DNA from 2 places in the Nocardioides aromaticivorans genome. Region 1 is predicted to be linked to the other one. Evidence: predicted binding sites of a transcription regulator. Region 1 holds the regulator's gene; the other holds the start of a gene.
What was found. The regulator LexA, encoded in region 1, represses DNA repair genes until DNA is damaged. The targets are predictions, from matches to a motif close to TCGAACANNTGTTCGA.
Positions count from the first base shown of each region.

Region 2: the regulator LexA is predicted to act here: its motif matches at 4,882-4,897, upstream of imuA' (DnaE2-dependent mutagenesis accessory factor ImuA').

Region 1 is NZ_JACBZM010000001.1:3,234,777-3,241,762, reverse strand. It holds gene nrdR (transcriptional regulator NrdR) at 1-228, opposite strand, end outside; gene BJ993_RS15415 (hypothetical protein) at 563-1,117, shown strand; gene BJ993_RS15410 (hypothetical protein) at 1,155-1,484, shown strand; gene BJ993_RS15405 (LysM peptidoglycan-binding domain-containing protein) at 1,582-2,001, opposite strand; gene lexA (transcriptional repressor LexA) at 2,287-3,012, shown strand; gene BJ993_RS15395 (MXAN_6640 family putative metalloprotease) at 3,062-4,693, shown strand; gene BJ993_RS15390 (ATP-dependent DNA helicase) at 4,671-6,641, opposite strand; gene BJ993_RS15385 (LLM class flavin-dependent oxidoreductase) at 6,735-6,986, opposite strand, start outside.
Region 2 is NZ_JACBZM010000001.1:4,499,518-4,506,503, reverse strand. It holds gene BJ993_RS21605 (AAA family ATPase) at 1-631, shown strand, start outside; gene BJ993_RS21600 (2-phosphosulfolactate phosphatase) at 642-1,451, shown strand; gene BJ993_RS21595 (hypothetical protein) at 1,533-1,739, shown strand; gene BJ993_RS21590 (hypothetical protein) at 1,796-2,365, opposite strand; gene BJ993_RS21585 (DNA polymerase Y family protein) at 2,460-4,070, opposite strand; gene imuA' (DnaE2-dependent mutagenesis accessory factor ImuA') at 4,170-4,871, opposite strand; gene der (ribosome biogenesis GTPase Der) at 5,007-6,347, opposite strand; gene BJ993_RS21570 (lysophospholipid acyltransferase family protein) at 6,340-6,986, opposite strand, start outside.

The DNA.
Region 1 (6,986 bases):
GCGGCCCTTGCAGGCCTTCCGGACGCCCTGGACAGCCTTCTCGCGGTTGAACGGCTCGGTGGCGCCGGAGCGCTTGAGCACGGTGAGCTGCATCAGCTCGACCGTCGTGAACCGCTTCTCACAGCTCGGGGACTGGCAGACCCGCCGGCGGCGGATCGAGCAGCCGTCCTCGGCCACCCGGGAGTCGAGGACCTTGGTGTCGTGGTGCTTGCAGTACGGACAGTGCATGGTTCCTCCTCCCCCGGTCGGCTTCGCCGCCTGACGGTCGGCCCTGTGGAAACCAGGGCGCCGACTGTGCAGAACGAGCGATGATCTGTGCATCTCCACCCCTCGTCCTGTGGACTAGATGTGGAGAACTACATCGTTGTAACTACTAGATGTAGTGGTAACCGTACGCCCCGGCCACCACGGGTGCAAGGCCGGGGGGCCACGACTTGCGCGAACTTTTACCTGTACCCGCGTTTGCGCAGGTCACGCGGTGGACGAGGCTGTTCGACAGCAGTTCCCGACCGGCGTGTCTCGGGTCGCGCCGACCTCCCCCCACCCCCCAGGAGCGACCCCCATGTCCAGCTCGAAGACCGCCCTGCGCACCCGGCCCCGCCTTCGTCGTACCGTCGCGGCCACGGCCGCCGCGCTCGCCCTTCCCCTGACCCTCGCCGGCTGCGGCGACGCCCTCGAGAACGCCGCCGAGAACGCGGCCGAGAACGCCGCAGAAGACGCCATCGAGGACGGCAACGGCGGGGACGTCGACGTCGACCTCGACGACGGCGAGGTGAAGGTCGAGAACAGCGACGGCTCGGTCGTGATCGGCGGCGGCGACCTGCCGGAGGGCTTCCCCGAGGACGCCGTCCCGCTCGTCGGCGAGGTCAAGTCCGGGACGGCCGTCGACACCCCCGACGGCACCGGCTGGACCATCGGCACCGAGAGCGACGGCAGCGCCGAGGACGTCTTCGCCGAGGCGGTCGCCGAGCTCGAGGACGCCGGCTTCACCAACCAGAGCAGCCTGGGTGGCACCAGCGCCAACCTGACCAGCGAGAAGTACGGCGTCGTGCTCAACGTCTCCGACTCCGGGACCGGCGCCGCGGTCGCCGTCTACGTGGTCTCGGAGGTGCCCTGAGTCGCGGGTCAACCAGCCATCAGTCAGAATGACCGCCGTGACAGGTGGAAAGCGCGCGGGCGGCAAGACGAAGGCGCGCTTCCGTCCGGACCTGCTCGCCCTGGCCGTCGGGATCACCTTCGCGCTGGTGGCCTGGGGATACCTGGTGCTCGCGGCCATCGACTTCGGCGCGACCGCCCGGCACGACGGCAAGGGCAGCGCCTGGCTGTTCCTCGCCGTGGCATCCGCCGGCGCCATGCTCTGCCTCTTCCTCGCCTTCATGCTGGCGGTGCGCCTCTCACGGGCCGTCGGCCTGACCTCCTCGCCCGAGCCGAAGGCGAAGCGGGACCCGAATGCGCCGAAGGGTGGCAAGCGCGCGGCTCGCTGAGCCGGGCCTGCCACCCTTCGCCTTTCCCCTGCTCCGCTGGGGTCGAGTCAGCGGAGTAGCTCCGCTGGGGTCGAGGCAGCGGAGAGTCGGTACGCCGCTAGTGCGCGGCGGGGATCCGGAGCTGCTGGCCGGCGTAGACCATGCTCCCGTCGAGGGTGTTGAGGTCCTGGATGTCGGCCATCGCGCCGCGCACGTCGCCGCCGCTGGCCGCTGCGACGTCGCTGGCGATGTCCCACAGCGTCTCGCCGGGGGCGACCGTCACGACGTCGACGGCGGGTGCGCCACCGCCGTCACGGGTGGCGGCGGAGCCGGCGGCGATCGCGACGGCGAGAGCGGCGACGACCGCGAACGCGAGGAGGAAGACGACGACACGACCCCGGCGGGTGAGCCGGACCCGGCCCGCCCCGCGAGCTGGCTGCGCGACCCGGCGGGTGGCGGCGACACGGGAGGTGCCGACGCGCACGGCGTTGCTGCGGCCGGCGCTGACGCGGTGGGGGGCGATGCTGATCGTGCTCATGTCTCATGTCCTCCGGGGAAGTTGTCGGGAACTGTCTAGTGACGGGGTCCGACTGAAGGTGTTCGATCAGGCGTTCGATCGAACATGTGTACGAGGTTAGATCACACGTTCGAACAAATCCAGCACCCGTTCGAAATCGTGTTCGAAGGGCGTGTCGCGACACGCCGTTCGAACAGATGTTTGAAACGCCGCCGCCGGATCGGTTAGCGTCGTCACATGCAGCCGGTCGGCTGATCGGGATGTCCGATCAACGGCCGGGACATCTGAGCGAACGGGAGGCACCCCATGGCGGAGCGCAAGGCAGGACGCGGTGTGACCGAGCTGCCGGACGGTCCCCCGGACGCGACCGGCCTGACGCCGCGCCAGCAGCGGGTCCTGGCCCACATCAAGGACAGCATCGAGAAGCGCGGCTACCCGCCGAGCATGCGCGAGATCGGCCAGGCCGTGGGGCTGACCAGCACGTCGAGCGTCGCCCACCAGCTGCGGGTCCTCGAGGAGAAGGGCTACCTGAAGCGCGACCCCAACCGGCCGCGTGCCCTCGAGGTCTTCCTGCCCGAGGTGATGGCCGCCCGCAAGGCGATGGGCTCCGCCGAGGAGACGTCGTACGACGAGACGGGCATCGGCGACGCGGCTCCGGTGCCGGCCAACGTGCCGGTCGTCGGCCGGATCGCCGCCGGCGGCCCGATCCTCGCCGAGGAGCGCGTCGAGGACGTCTTCCCGCTCCCCCGCCAGCTCGTCGGCGACGGCCAGCTGTTCCTGCTGGAGGTCAGCGGCGAGTCGATGATCGAGGCGGCCATCTGCGACGGCGACTACGTCGTCATCCGGCAGCAGCCGACCGCCGAGAACGGCGAGATCGTCGCCGCGATGATCGACGGCGAGGCCACGGTGAAGACGTTCCAGCGCAAGGACGGGCAGGTGTGGCTGCTGCCGCACAACCCGGCCTTCGAGCCCATCGACGGCACCAACGCCACGATCCTCGGCAAGGTCACCGCGGTCCTGCGCCGGGTCTGACATAGGGTCAGGGGGTCCCTGTCGGCAACTCGGTGAGGCCCGTTCCCCCATGATCCGTCCCCGCACCCCCTGGTCGGCGCTCGTCGCGCTGCTCGCCACCCTGCTCGCGACCGCCCTCGCGGTGACCGCGCTCGGCGTCCCCGCCCGCGCGGCGGACCCGGACCCGGCACCGGACGCCGAGGAAGTGGCCGAGCACGCGCTGGAGACGGTGCAGGACCTCGTCGAGGCGCCGGTCGAGCCCGCCGACCCCGCCGCCGGCGACGTCGAGGGCAAGAACCTCACCCTGGCGCTGCGCGACCTCGCGGTCACGCGCGGCGACCTGCCCGACTCCAAGCGGGCGACGGCCGCGCGCCTGCTGGCCCGGCCGACCGACAGCGCCTCGGAGTGCCTCAACGAGGACCTCGCCTGCTACGGCTCGCACACCGTCAAGCGCAAGTGCAACACCGTCGTGTGCGTGCACTGGGTGAGCAGCGGCACCAACGCGATCCCCACCGAGAACGACGGCGCCGGTGGCGCCTTCCCCGGCGTGGCCGGCGGGACGCCGGACTACGTCGAGTTCACCCTCGACACGATGCGCAACGTCGCGAACACCTACGTCCGCGCGGGCTACAAGAAGCCGATCTCCGACGGTGGGGCCGACGGCAGCTCGCTGCCCGACGTCTACCTCGGCAACATCGGCAGCGCCGGTGCCTACGGCTACTGCACCACCGACGAGGACGTCTCGGGCCACGTGGCCGCGCCGGCGTACTGCGTGCTCGACAACAACTACGCCGAGTTCGGGATCCTGCCGCGCTCGGCGCTGCGGGTGACCGCGGCCCACGAGTTCTTCCACGCCGTCCAGTTCGCCTACGACGTCAACGAGGACGGCTGGATCATGGAGGCCACGGCCAGCTGGGTCGAGGACGAGCTGTACGACGGCATCAACGACAACCGCGCCTACCTGCCCTACGGCCCGCTCGCCAAGCCGAACCAGGCGCTCGACGCGTTCACGCAGATCGAGCCCTACGGCACCTGGATCTTCTTCCGCTACCTCTCCGAGCGCTACCCGACCTCGGTCGCCGGCCTGCCGACCATCGTGCGCGACATCTGGCGTCGTCTCGACGACGGCGGCTCCGGTGACGCCAACACCTACTCGCTCCAGGGCCTGGTGGACGAGCTCGCGGCCAAGGGCACGAACATCTCCACCCAGCTCGCGACCTTCGGCATGTGGAACCGCCGCCCGCTCCTCTACGAGGAGGGCAGCGCCTACCGGCCCGCGCCGCTGCGCAAGACGTACACGATGACGTCCTCGGCGCGCACCCGGTCGGTCGGCTTCAGCCTCACCCACCTCGCGACCGGCACGTACCGCTTCACCCGCGGGTCCGGGCTGGTCACCTCGAAGGTCACCGTCGGGCTGAACCTCAACACCCTGTCGATCGGTGCCGCGGCCGTGATCACCGTGAAGCGTCGCAACCAGGGCGCGGTCTCGCGGGTGGTGCCGCTCACCAGCGACGGCAACGCCTCGGTCAGCTACGCGTTCGGCTCGACCACCGAGTGGATCGAGGTCACCGTGGCCAACGGCGACACCCGCTACAACTGCGGCGACATGGCCGACGACCAGCAGTCCTACCTCTACACCTGCCAGGGCACGCCCCAGCAGGGGTCGAGCAGCCAGGCGATCAGCGTGAAGGTGACTGGCTGAGCCTGGCCAGCGCCTGGCGCACCACCTGCGGGTCCGTCGTCGGCCACATCGGCGGCAGGCTCGCCTTGAGGAACGAGCCGTAGCGGGCGGTCGCGAGCCGCGGGTCGAGGACGGCGACGACGCCGCGGTCGCTCGTCGTCCGGATCAGGCGGCCGGCACCCTGCGCCAGCAGCAACGCGGCGTGGGTGGCGGCGACCTGCATGAAGCCGTTGCCGCCCGCCTGGTCGGCGGCCTTCTGACGCGCGCTCATCAGCGGGTCGTCGGGTCGCGGGAACGGGATCCGGTCGATGATCACCAGCTGGCAGGTGTCGCCGGGGACGTCGAGGCCCTGCCAGAGGCCGAGGGTGCCGAACAGGCAGGTGTGCGGGTCCTCGACGAACTGCCGGGCGAGCTCGGGCAGCTGAGCCTCGCCCTGCGCGAGCGTGGTCAGGTGCGGCAGCGCCTTGCGGACGTGCTCGGCGGCGGCCTCGGCCGCACGCCGGCTGGAGAACAGCCCGAGCGTGCGCCCCTCCGCGGCGTCGACCAGCTGGGTGATCTCGTCGAGCTGGGCCGGGCCCAGTCCGTCGCGGCCGGGCGGCGGGAGGTGGCGGGCGACGTAGAGGATGCCCTGCCTGGCGTAGTCGAACGGGCTGCCGACGTCGATGCCGCGCCACGGCTGCTCCTCGTCGGGCATGGGCTTGAGCCCGACCGAGCGGCCGACGGCGTTGAAGTCGCCGCCGAGCATCAGCGTCGCCGAGGTCATCACGACGGTGTTGTCGGCGAGCAGCTTGTCGCGCATCTGCCCCCAGACCTGCAGCGGCGCGATCGCCAGCGTCGGCGGCATCCGGTCGCTGCCCTCGGTGCGCCACAGGACGTCGTGCTCGGAGTTGGCCGCCATCCGCTCCGCGGTCGCGAAGACCTCCTGCACCATCCCCTTCGCCTGGGTCATCGCCGCGTCGGGCTCGCTGCCCGCCTCGGCCTTCGGGAACGCCGAGATGCACGCACGGGCCGCGTCGCGGACCAGCGCGAGCGCGTCGGCGAGGTCCTCGGGGAGCCGCTCGAAGCGACCGGCCGGGGCCTCGCTGACGGCGGCCCGCAGGGCGTCGGCGGCGTCGGCCAGGTCGTCGGCCTCGTTGCCCTCGACATGGCGCACGCTGCGCCGCGCGGCCCGCTCCACCTCCGCGGCCCACAGCTCGTCGGTCGCCGCCTGGGTCACCCGCGCGGCGAGCTCGTGGGCCTCGTCGATCACGACGGCGTCGTAGTCGGGGATCATCGGGATGCCCTCGATCGCGTCGATCGCGAGCAGCGAGTGGTTGGTGACGATCAGGTGCGACTTGTGCGCCTTCTCCTTCGCCCGCTCGGCGAAGCACTCCTGGCCGAACTGGCACTTGCTCGCACTCAGGCACTCGCGCGCCGAGACGCTGACCTGGCGCCACTCCTTCTCGGTGTGCCGCGGAGCGTCGTCGCGCTCGCCGCTGCCGCCGGCCTCGGCCGCTGCCTCGGCCCACGTGCGCAGCTCGAGGACCTTCGCGCCCATCGAGCCCTCGGGGATCTGGATCAGCTCGCCCTGGTCGTCGGGGGCGCCCTCGCGGATCCGGTGCAGGCAGGCGTAGTTGGACCGCCCCTTGAGCACGGCGTACGACGCGTCGAGGCCGGGGGTCGTGCCGACGGCCTTGACCAGCCGGGGCAGGTCGCGCTCGACCAGCTGGTGCTGCAGGGCCAGGGTCGCCGTGGCGATCACGACGCGCTTGTCGTGCAGCAGGGCCGGCACGAGGTAGCCCAGCGACTTGCCGGTGCCGGTGCCGGCCTGGACGAGGAGGTGCTCCCGGTCGGCGAAGGCCTGGGCGACCGCCTCCGCCATCGCGACCTGGCCCGCCCGCTCCTGGCCGCCGAGCGCCGTCACGGCCGTCGCGAGCAGGTCGCGGACGGGCGAGGAGTCGACAGCCGGCCTGGCCGATGGGGAGGTCACCGGAGAACCCTAGAGGGCGGGACCGACCATCCCGGGAGGCCCTCCACAGGCCACGCCGACGCATCCGGTGAACGTCGCGCGAATCACGTCCGATCAGCGCAACGGTCCGTCCCTCAGCACCGCGCGCACGTCCGCCACGGAGGTGCCGTGCGGATCGACGTCGGTCAGCCACCAGGTCATCCCCGCCGCCTCGAACCCGGCGAGGTCGGCGTCCGGGGCGAGGGTCACCGCGACGTCGTACGGCGTGGTGGGGTCCTCACGCAGTGCGCCGATCGTCGCGACGGCCTCGGCCAGCTGCTCGGGTTGCGCGAGGTTGACCGGCACGAAGCCGTCGTACCGGGCGGC
Region 2 (6,986 bases), 1.3 Mb from region 1:
CGCGCGCGGCCTCGGGACCAGCACCGGCCTGCTCCTGGTCGGACCTCCGGGGACGGGCAAGACCCAGCTGGGCACCGTCGTCGCCCACGAGCTGGCCGGCCGGGCCACCGTGCTCGTGCCGGACACCACGGTGACCGAGCACTCGCTCACCGACCTGTTCGAGCTGGCGTCCGACCTGTCGCCGAGCCTGGTCCTGATGGACGACCTCGACCTGATCGTGGGCGAGCGGGGCGAGACCAACCCCCACCGGCTGCGCGAGTTCCTCAACGTGATGGACGGAGGCCTCGCCGACCGCAGCGGTGTCGTCGTGATCGCGTCGACCAACGACCACCGCAAGATCGACAAGGCCGCGCGGCGCTCGTCGCGGTTCGACACCGTCATCAAGATGGAGGCCCCCGGCGTCGAGGGCCGCCTGGCGATCCTTCAGCGCTATCTCGCCTGGAGCGACGCCGACCTCGACCTGCCGGCCGTCGCCCGCGCCACCGACGGCGCCACCGGGGCGGACCTCAAGGAGCTCGTGCGGGCCACCGTCCTGGAGACCTCCGACGCGGTGACCACCGCCGCGCTGCTGGCCCAGGCCCGCGCCGGCGGCTGGCGGGAGCCCAAGCCGGCCGCGGGCCAGTACCTCTAGGACACGCCCGGTGTCGCATCCCATGGAGCCGGACCTCGCGCACACGCAGCCCGGCAGCAGGCTCCGGCTCGAGTGGGGACCGACCGGAGCAGCCGCCCTGACCTCCGACGCCGACGTCGTGGTCGTGGTCGACGTCCTGTCGTTCACGACGACCCTCTCCATCGCCACTCTCCGCGGCATGCGCGTGCTGCCGTTCCCGTGGAAGGACGACCGGGCCGCGGCCTACGCCGAGGCGGCGGGCGCCACGCTGGCCGTCGGCCGGTTCGAGGCGCGGCAGCTCGACGACCCGCCCCCGAGCCTGTCCCCTGCCCAGCTCCTCACCTGCAGGTACGTCGACCGGCTGGTCCTGCCCTCGCCCAACGGCTCCACCATCTGCGCGGCCGTCCGCGACGCGGGCTCGGGAGCGACCGTGGTCGCCGCGTCCCTGCGCAACCGGACGGCAGTGGCCCGGTGGCTCCTCCCCCGGGTGGCCGCGGGCGCGACGGTGGCGCTCGTCGCGTCCGGCGAGCGCTGGCCCGACGACACCCTGCGCCCGGCCGTGGAGGACCTGTGGGGCGCGGGCGCGGTCCTCGACGCGCTGCGGGCCCACGTCGAGGTGCCGACCAGCGCCGAGGCGCAGGTCGCGCTGGCTGCCTGGCGGGCCGTCGCCGACCGGATCGGCGACGAGCTGCGCGCCTGTGCGAGCGGCCGCGAGCTGGTCGACGCCGGGTTCGGCGCGGACGTCGCGACGGCAGCAGAGGTCGACGTGGACGACGTGGTCCCGGTGCTCACGAGCGACGGGTTCGTCCGCGGGGACCCGTCCGGCCCTGCCCCGCAGTAGGGGCCCGGCCGGTGCCGCGCGAAGCGCGCGCTCGGACGTCACGTCCGACGGGCCGATCCGCCCCACTACGATGACGCGATCATGTCGCCCCGTCTCCAGCTGGCCGCCGGCGCCGTCCTCGTCAGCGGGATCACCGTCGAGGCGCTGGCGGGAAGCTCCCGGCTCTCCGGTCCGGTCATCATCACGTTCAGCCCGACCCACGGCGTGCACGTCGACGACGTGGCCGTGGTCCTCGCCTGGCTGGTCTGCATGGTGTGGATCGTCCGTCAGTGGCGGCGCAGTCCCTGACCCTCGGCGACGAGTCCCGGGGCGAGGGTCACGACCGTGGCGATGCGGACGTCTGCTCAGCCCAGCTGGCGGGCGATCTCGTCCAGCACGCCCTTGCGGTTCTTGCCCGCGACCTCCTGCTCGCGCAGCCGACGCAGCGCGGACGCGTCCAGTCCGGCGAGGCGGGACTTCGCCTGCGGGACGGTCAGCGTCGACAGGTCGGGCAGCACGGCCACCACCGGCGCCGGGGCGGGCCCGGCGCTCGCCGACCGCGAGGCCGTCTTCGTGGTGGACCTGCCCCGTCCGGGCACGAGGCGCGGCGCCTGCCTGACCGACTGCGCCACGGTCCCGGCCATCGCGCCGGCCGTCCCGGCGAGGCGTCCTGCCGTCGCGCGCACCGGCGCCGTCGCGGTCTCGGTGACGGTGTCGAGGACCTGCAGCAGCGCCTGGGAGTAGGCCTTGCTGGCGCTCACCAGCTGGCCGAGGAGGTTGTCGGCCTCGGCGCGGGTCAGCGAGCCTCGGACGACGAGGTCGTCCATCAGCTCCTGCAGCTTGGTCGCCTGGATGGTGACGCTGTGCTCGAGGGCGCCGTGCAGCGCCCTGAGGTTCCGGGGGATCACGTCCGCCGGGCTGCCGTTGCGTGCCATGGGGAGCCTCCACGTGTCATCCCTTGCAGCGTAGACCTCCCGGGTCGCGTCTCCCATCCCCTGGCGGGCACGACCTCGTCGCACCTCGTCGCACCTAGTCGTACGCCGCCTCCACCTCCCAGGAGCCGGGGCTGCGCCAGCACAGCAGCCAGGCCCGCCCGTCGACACCGACCACCTGGAAGCGGGCGGCGCGGCCGCCGCTGCCCGCCCCCAGCCACCAGGACTCGTCGACCGGCCACGGCCCGGCCCACGAGGCGACCGGGTGCCAGCGCCGGCCGATCCGGAACCGCCACGGCGGTCCGGTCACCTGCCCCCGGCTGGTGACGGCGACGTCGACACCCGCCTCGTCGACGACCTCGGCCTCCAGCGCCTCGGCGAACACCCTGCTCGGCGCCGGCCCGGGGATCCGGCCCGGCCACGGCCGGTCGACGGGACGCAGGCCGACCGGCCGCTCCCCCCACGGGACCAGCGCCTGGCGGTCGGCCGCGCTCCGGCCGCCCTGGCGGACCGGGACCCGGACGGCGTCGTACCCGACCATGGCCTGGACCCGCGCCACGCCCCGCACGACCTGGTCGTCAGCACCGCCACCCCAGAGCCCGTCGACGTGGGCGCCGGCGGGCTCGACGGTGTCGGGGAGGAAGCGGACGAGGGTGACCGGGGAGGTGATCGACTCCCCCGTCGACTTGCGGCTGCGCAGTCCCGAGCCGGCCATGCCGGCCTGCAGCTGCCAGTGCACCCGGTCGACGAGGTCGCGGGAGGTGAAGCAGCGCGGGTGCAGCCAGGTCCGGGCCGAGACGCCGTCCTCGAACTCCGCCTCGATCCGCACCCCGGTCGCGACGAGCTGTCGCTCGGAGAGCCCGGCGACGAACCTCTCGGCCGTGGTGCGCACGCTGAAGGTGACCGCCTCGGCGGAGTCGAGCGGCGGCTCGAAGGAGATCTCGCAGGCCAGCTCGGGCGGGGGTGTGCGCGAGGCCAGCCGGACGACCTCCTCGCCCTGCACCCGGCGCCACACCTCGACGCCGTAGGCACCGAACCGGTTGCTCACCGAGGCCCCCGAGAGCGCGGCGAAGTCACCGAGCAGCACCAGCCCGAGCCGGCGCAGCAGGTCGGCGAGCTCCGCCCCCTCCGGCCCGTCGTCGGCGAGCGCGGTCACCGGCAGGCTGCGCAGGAACTCCGCCGACCCACCGGCGGGCACGACCAGGCAGCCCTGGGGCGTGGCCTGGCGAGCGGCCCGCTCGGCGGCGTACAGGTCGTCGGCCGCACCGAACCGGCAGTCCCACACCCCGGCACCGACGAGGTGCTCGGCCAGCAGCGCCGCCGCTGCCTCCTCGCCACCGATGCCACCCTCACCGCCCCGCGCGAAGTAGCGTCCGGGAGCCGGCAGCGCGAGCAGGCCCGGCCGCAGCGGGGCGACCCCGGGCCGGACCTCCTCCACGGTCGTGAGCACCGGCTCGAACCAGCGCGCGTCCCGGTCGGGGTTGGCGCTCAGCAGCACCACCTCGGGACAGCGCGCCTGGGCGTCACGCCGGCGCTGGCCGCGACGCACCCCCTCCGCCCGGGCGGTGGCATTGCAGACGACCACCCGGTTGTTCGCGAGTACGACGGCCGGCGCGCCGACGTCGAGCACGGGATCGTCCTCGCCCCTGCCGTCGGCGAGCTCGAGCAGCCCCGCCGTCACCGACCAGTCGGGGCACCAGACGACCATGGTGCGCACTAGGCCGCGCCTCCCCATCCTCGGTGGATGCCCACGTCGTCCAGCACGTGCGCTGGCAAGGCGCCGATGCGCGGGCAGACTGGGCGTCTTTCAAGCATCGGCAACGCGGCCAGCGTGCGTGATGGGCGGCGCGGGCGCCGCCAGGGATGGGGAGGCATGGCCTTGGGCCGCGCCTCCCGCGAGCGCCACCTCGGACCGCGTCGGCATCCGCCCACCACCGCGGGCGACCAGCTCCACCCGGCGCTCGCGCAGTCGCCCGCGCCCGGCGCCGATGCCCAGCCAGGCGCTCCGCTCGGCCGCCAGCCGCACCTCGCAGCGCGGCCAGTCGCCCTGCACGACCAGCACACCCGAGCGCGCCCGGAGCCGGGCGTCGATGATGCTCGCCGACTTCGCGTCGACCTGACCGGGCGGCCGCAGCACCACCACCTTGAGCACGTCGACCAGCGCCGCGGTGACCTCGAGCCAGTGCTCCCCCGGCGACGGGACGAGCACGGTGCGGGAGAGGTCGATCCCCCACTGGTGGGCCGCCTCGACGCCGAAGTCGTCCCACCCGGCGAAGCCGACCCACTCCCCGGCCTGCGACGCCCCCGCGGCGAGCGCCATGCCGAGGCTGGCCGAGTCGACGCCGTACACACCCCCGGTGCGCAGCTGCACCAGGCCGTCGAAGACGGGCAGGGTCGGCACGCTCAGCCGGGTCGGGCCACCCTGGAGGGCCTGGATCCGGCCGCGGAGCTGGTCGACGACCGCGCGTGGGTCGACCAGCTCAGGGGTCTCGACGGCGCGGATGCTCACCCGTCCATGTTCGAACATTTGTTCGAACGACGCAAGTGCTGATCACCCTCGTCGATCGGGCACGAACTGCATCCCGGGGGGCGTGAATTGTTGCGGTTTGGGACCAAACCGCAACACTCACGCCGACCCGCGAACCTACCTCCGCCCGCGCTTCTCCCGCGGCTGCACCTTGATCTCGATCGGCGTGCCGACGAACCCGAACTCCTCGCGCAGGCGGCGCTCGATGAACCGCTCGTAGCCCTGGTCGAGCTTGCCGGTGGTGAACAGCTTGAACACCGGCGGCGCCGTCGAGACCTGGCTGCCGAAGAGGATCCGCGGCTGCTTGCCACCGCGCACCGGGTGCGGGTGCTCGGCGACGATCCGGCCGAGGAACGAGTTGAGGGCGCCGGTCGACACCCGCGTCTCCCAGCCCTCGATCGCGCGGGTCAGCGCCGGCACGAGCCGGTCGATGTGCCAGCCGGTCTTGGCGGTGATGTTGATCCGCGGCGCCCACTGCACCTGCACCAGGTCGCGCTCGATCTCGCGGTCGAGGTAGTAGCGGCGCTCGGCGTCGACGAGGTCCCACTTGTTGAAGGCGATGACGAGCGCCTTGCCGGCCTCGCGCACCTCCTGCAGGATCCGCATGTCCTGCTCGGCGATCGACTCGTCGCCGGCGAGGACCAGCACGCACACCTCGGCCCGCTCGATGGCGGTGGAGGTCCGCAGCCAGGCGTAGTACTCGTGGCCCGAGGCCTCCTTGACCCGCTTGCGGATGCCCGCGGTGTCGATGAAGCGCCAAGTCTGGCCGCCCAGCTCGACCAGCTCGTCGACCGGGTCGACGGTGGTGCCGGCGACGTTGTCGACGACGACCCGCTCCTCGCCGGCCAGCTTGTTGAGCAGCGAGGACTTGCCGACGTTGGGACGGCCGACGATGGCGATCCGGCGGGGGCCGCCGAGCTCCTCGTAGCCGTGCTCGGGCGCCTCGGGCAGGACCGACAGCACGGCGTCGAGCAGGTCGCCGGAGCCGCGCCCGTGCAGCGCGGAGACGCTGAACGGCTCGCCCAGGCCGAGGTTCCACAGGCCGTAGGCCTCGGCCTCGGCTCGCTCGTCGTCGACCTTGTTGGCGGCCAGTACGACGGGCTTGCCGGACTTGCGCAGCACCCGCACGACCGCCTCGTCGGCGTCGGTGATGCCGACCGTCGAGTCGACGACGAAGAGAACCGCGTCGGCGAGGCCGACGGCGATCTCGGCCTGCGCCTTGATCATCGCGGCCATGCCGCGGGCGTCCGGGTCCCAGCCACCGGTGTCGACCACCGTGAACGCCCGGCCGTTCCACTCGGCGTCGTACGAGACGCGGTCGCGGGTCACCCCGGGGATGTCCTCGACGACCGCCTCGCGGCGGCCCAGGATGCGGTTGACCAGGGTCGACTTGCCGACGTTGGGCCGGCCGACGACGGCCAGCACCGGGACCACCCCGGCGGGGGCAGCTTCACTCATCACGATCTCCTTGCGGGAGCGGACCCGGCAGGCTCCGCCCCGTCTCCTCGAGCGCGTCGGCGAGCCCGCTGCGCATGTGCGCGCGCAGGGCGGCCGACGTCAGACGTACATGATCCCTCGTCCGGGGCCAGGACACCGCATCGACGGCCATCGGCTCGCCGACCACGATGTCGATCTGCGCCCGCTTGGGGGGCAGCGAACTGCTCCGCCCGCCCGGCAGGCGGGTCCCCAGGAAGGTCATGGGTACGACGGGCGCGCCGGTCACCAGCGCCAGGTACGCCGCGCCCGTGTGGAACGTGGTCAGGTCGCCCGGGCCCCGCGTGCCCTCCGGGAACACCCCGACCGCGTGCCCGTCGCGCAGCACCCGCAGCGCCGTGCGGACCGCCCTCGGGTCGGTGTGGAAGCGGTCCAGGGGCACCTGCCCGGCCCGGCGCAGGAACCACCCGAGCGGCCCGCTGAACATCTCCTCCTTGGTCAGCGCGTGCACCGGCCGGGGGGCGAAGATCGCCATCAGCGGCCCGTCGACGAAACCCACGTGGTTGCCGGCCACGACGGCCGGCCCGTGCGCGGGGAAGCGCTCGGGGTGGTGCACCCGGACGTCGTACCGGCGCCGGATCAGCCAGCGCGAGGCCGGCCGGC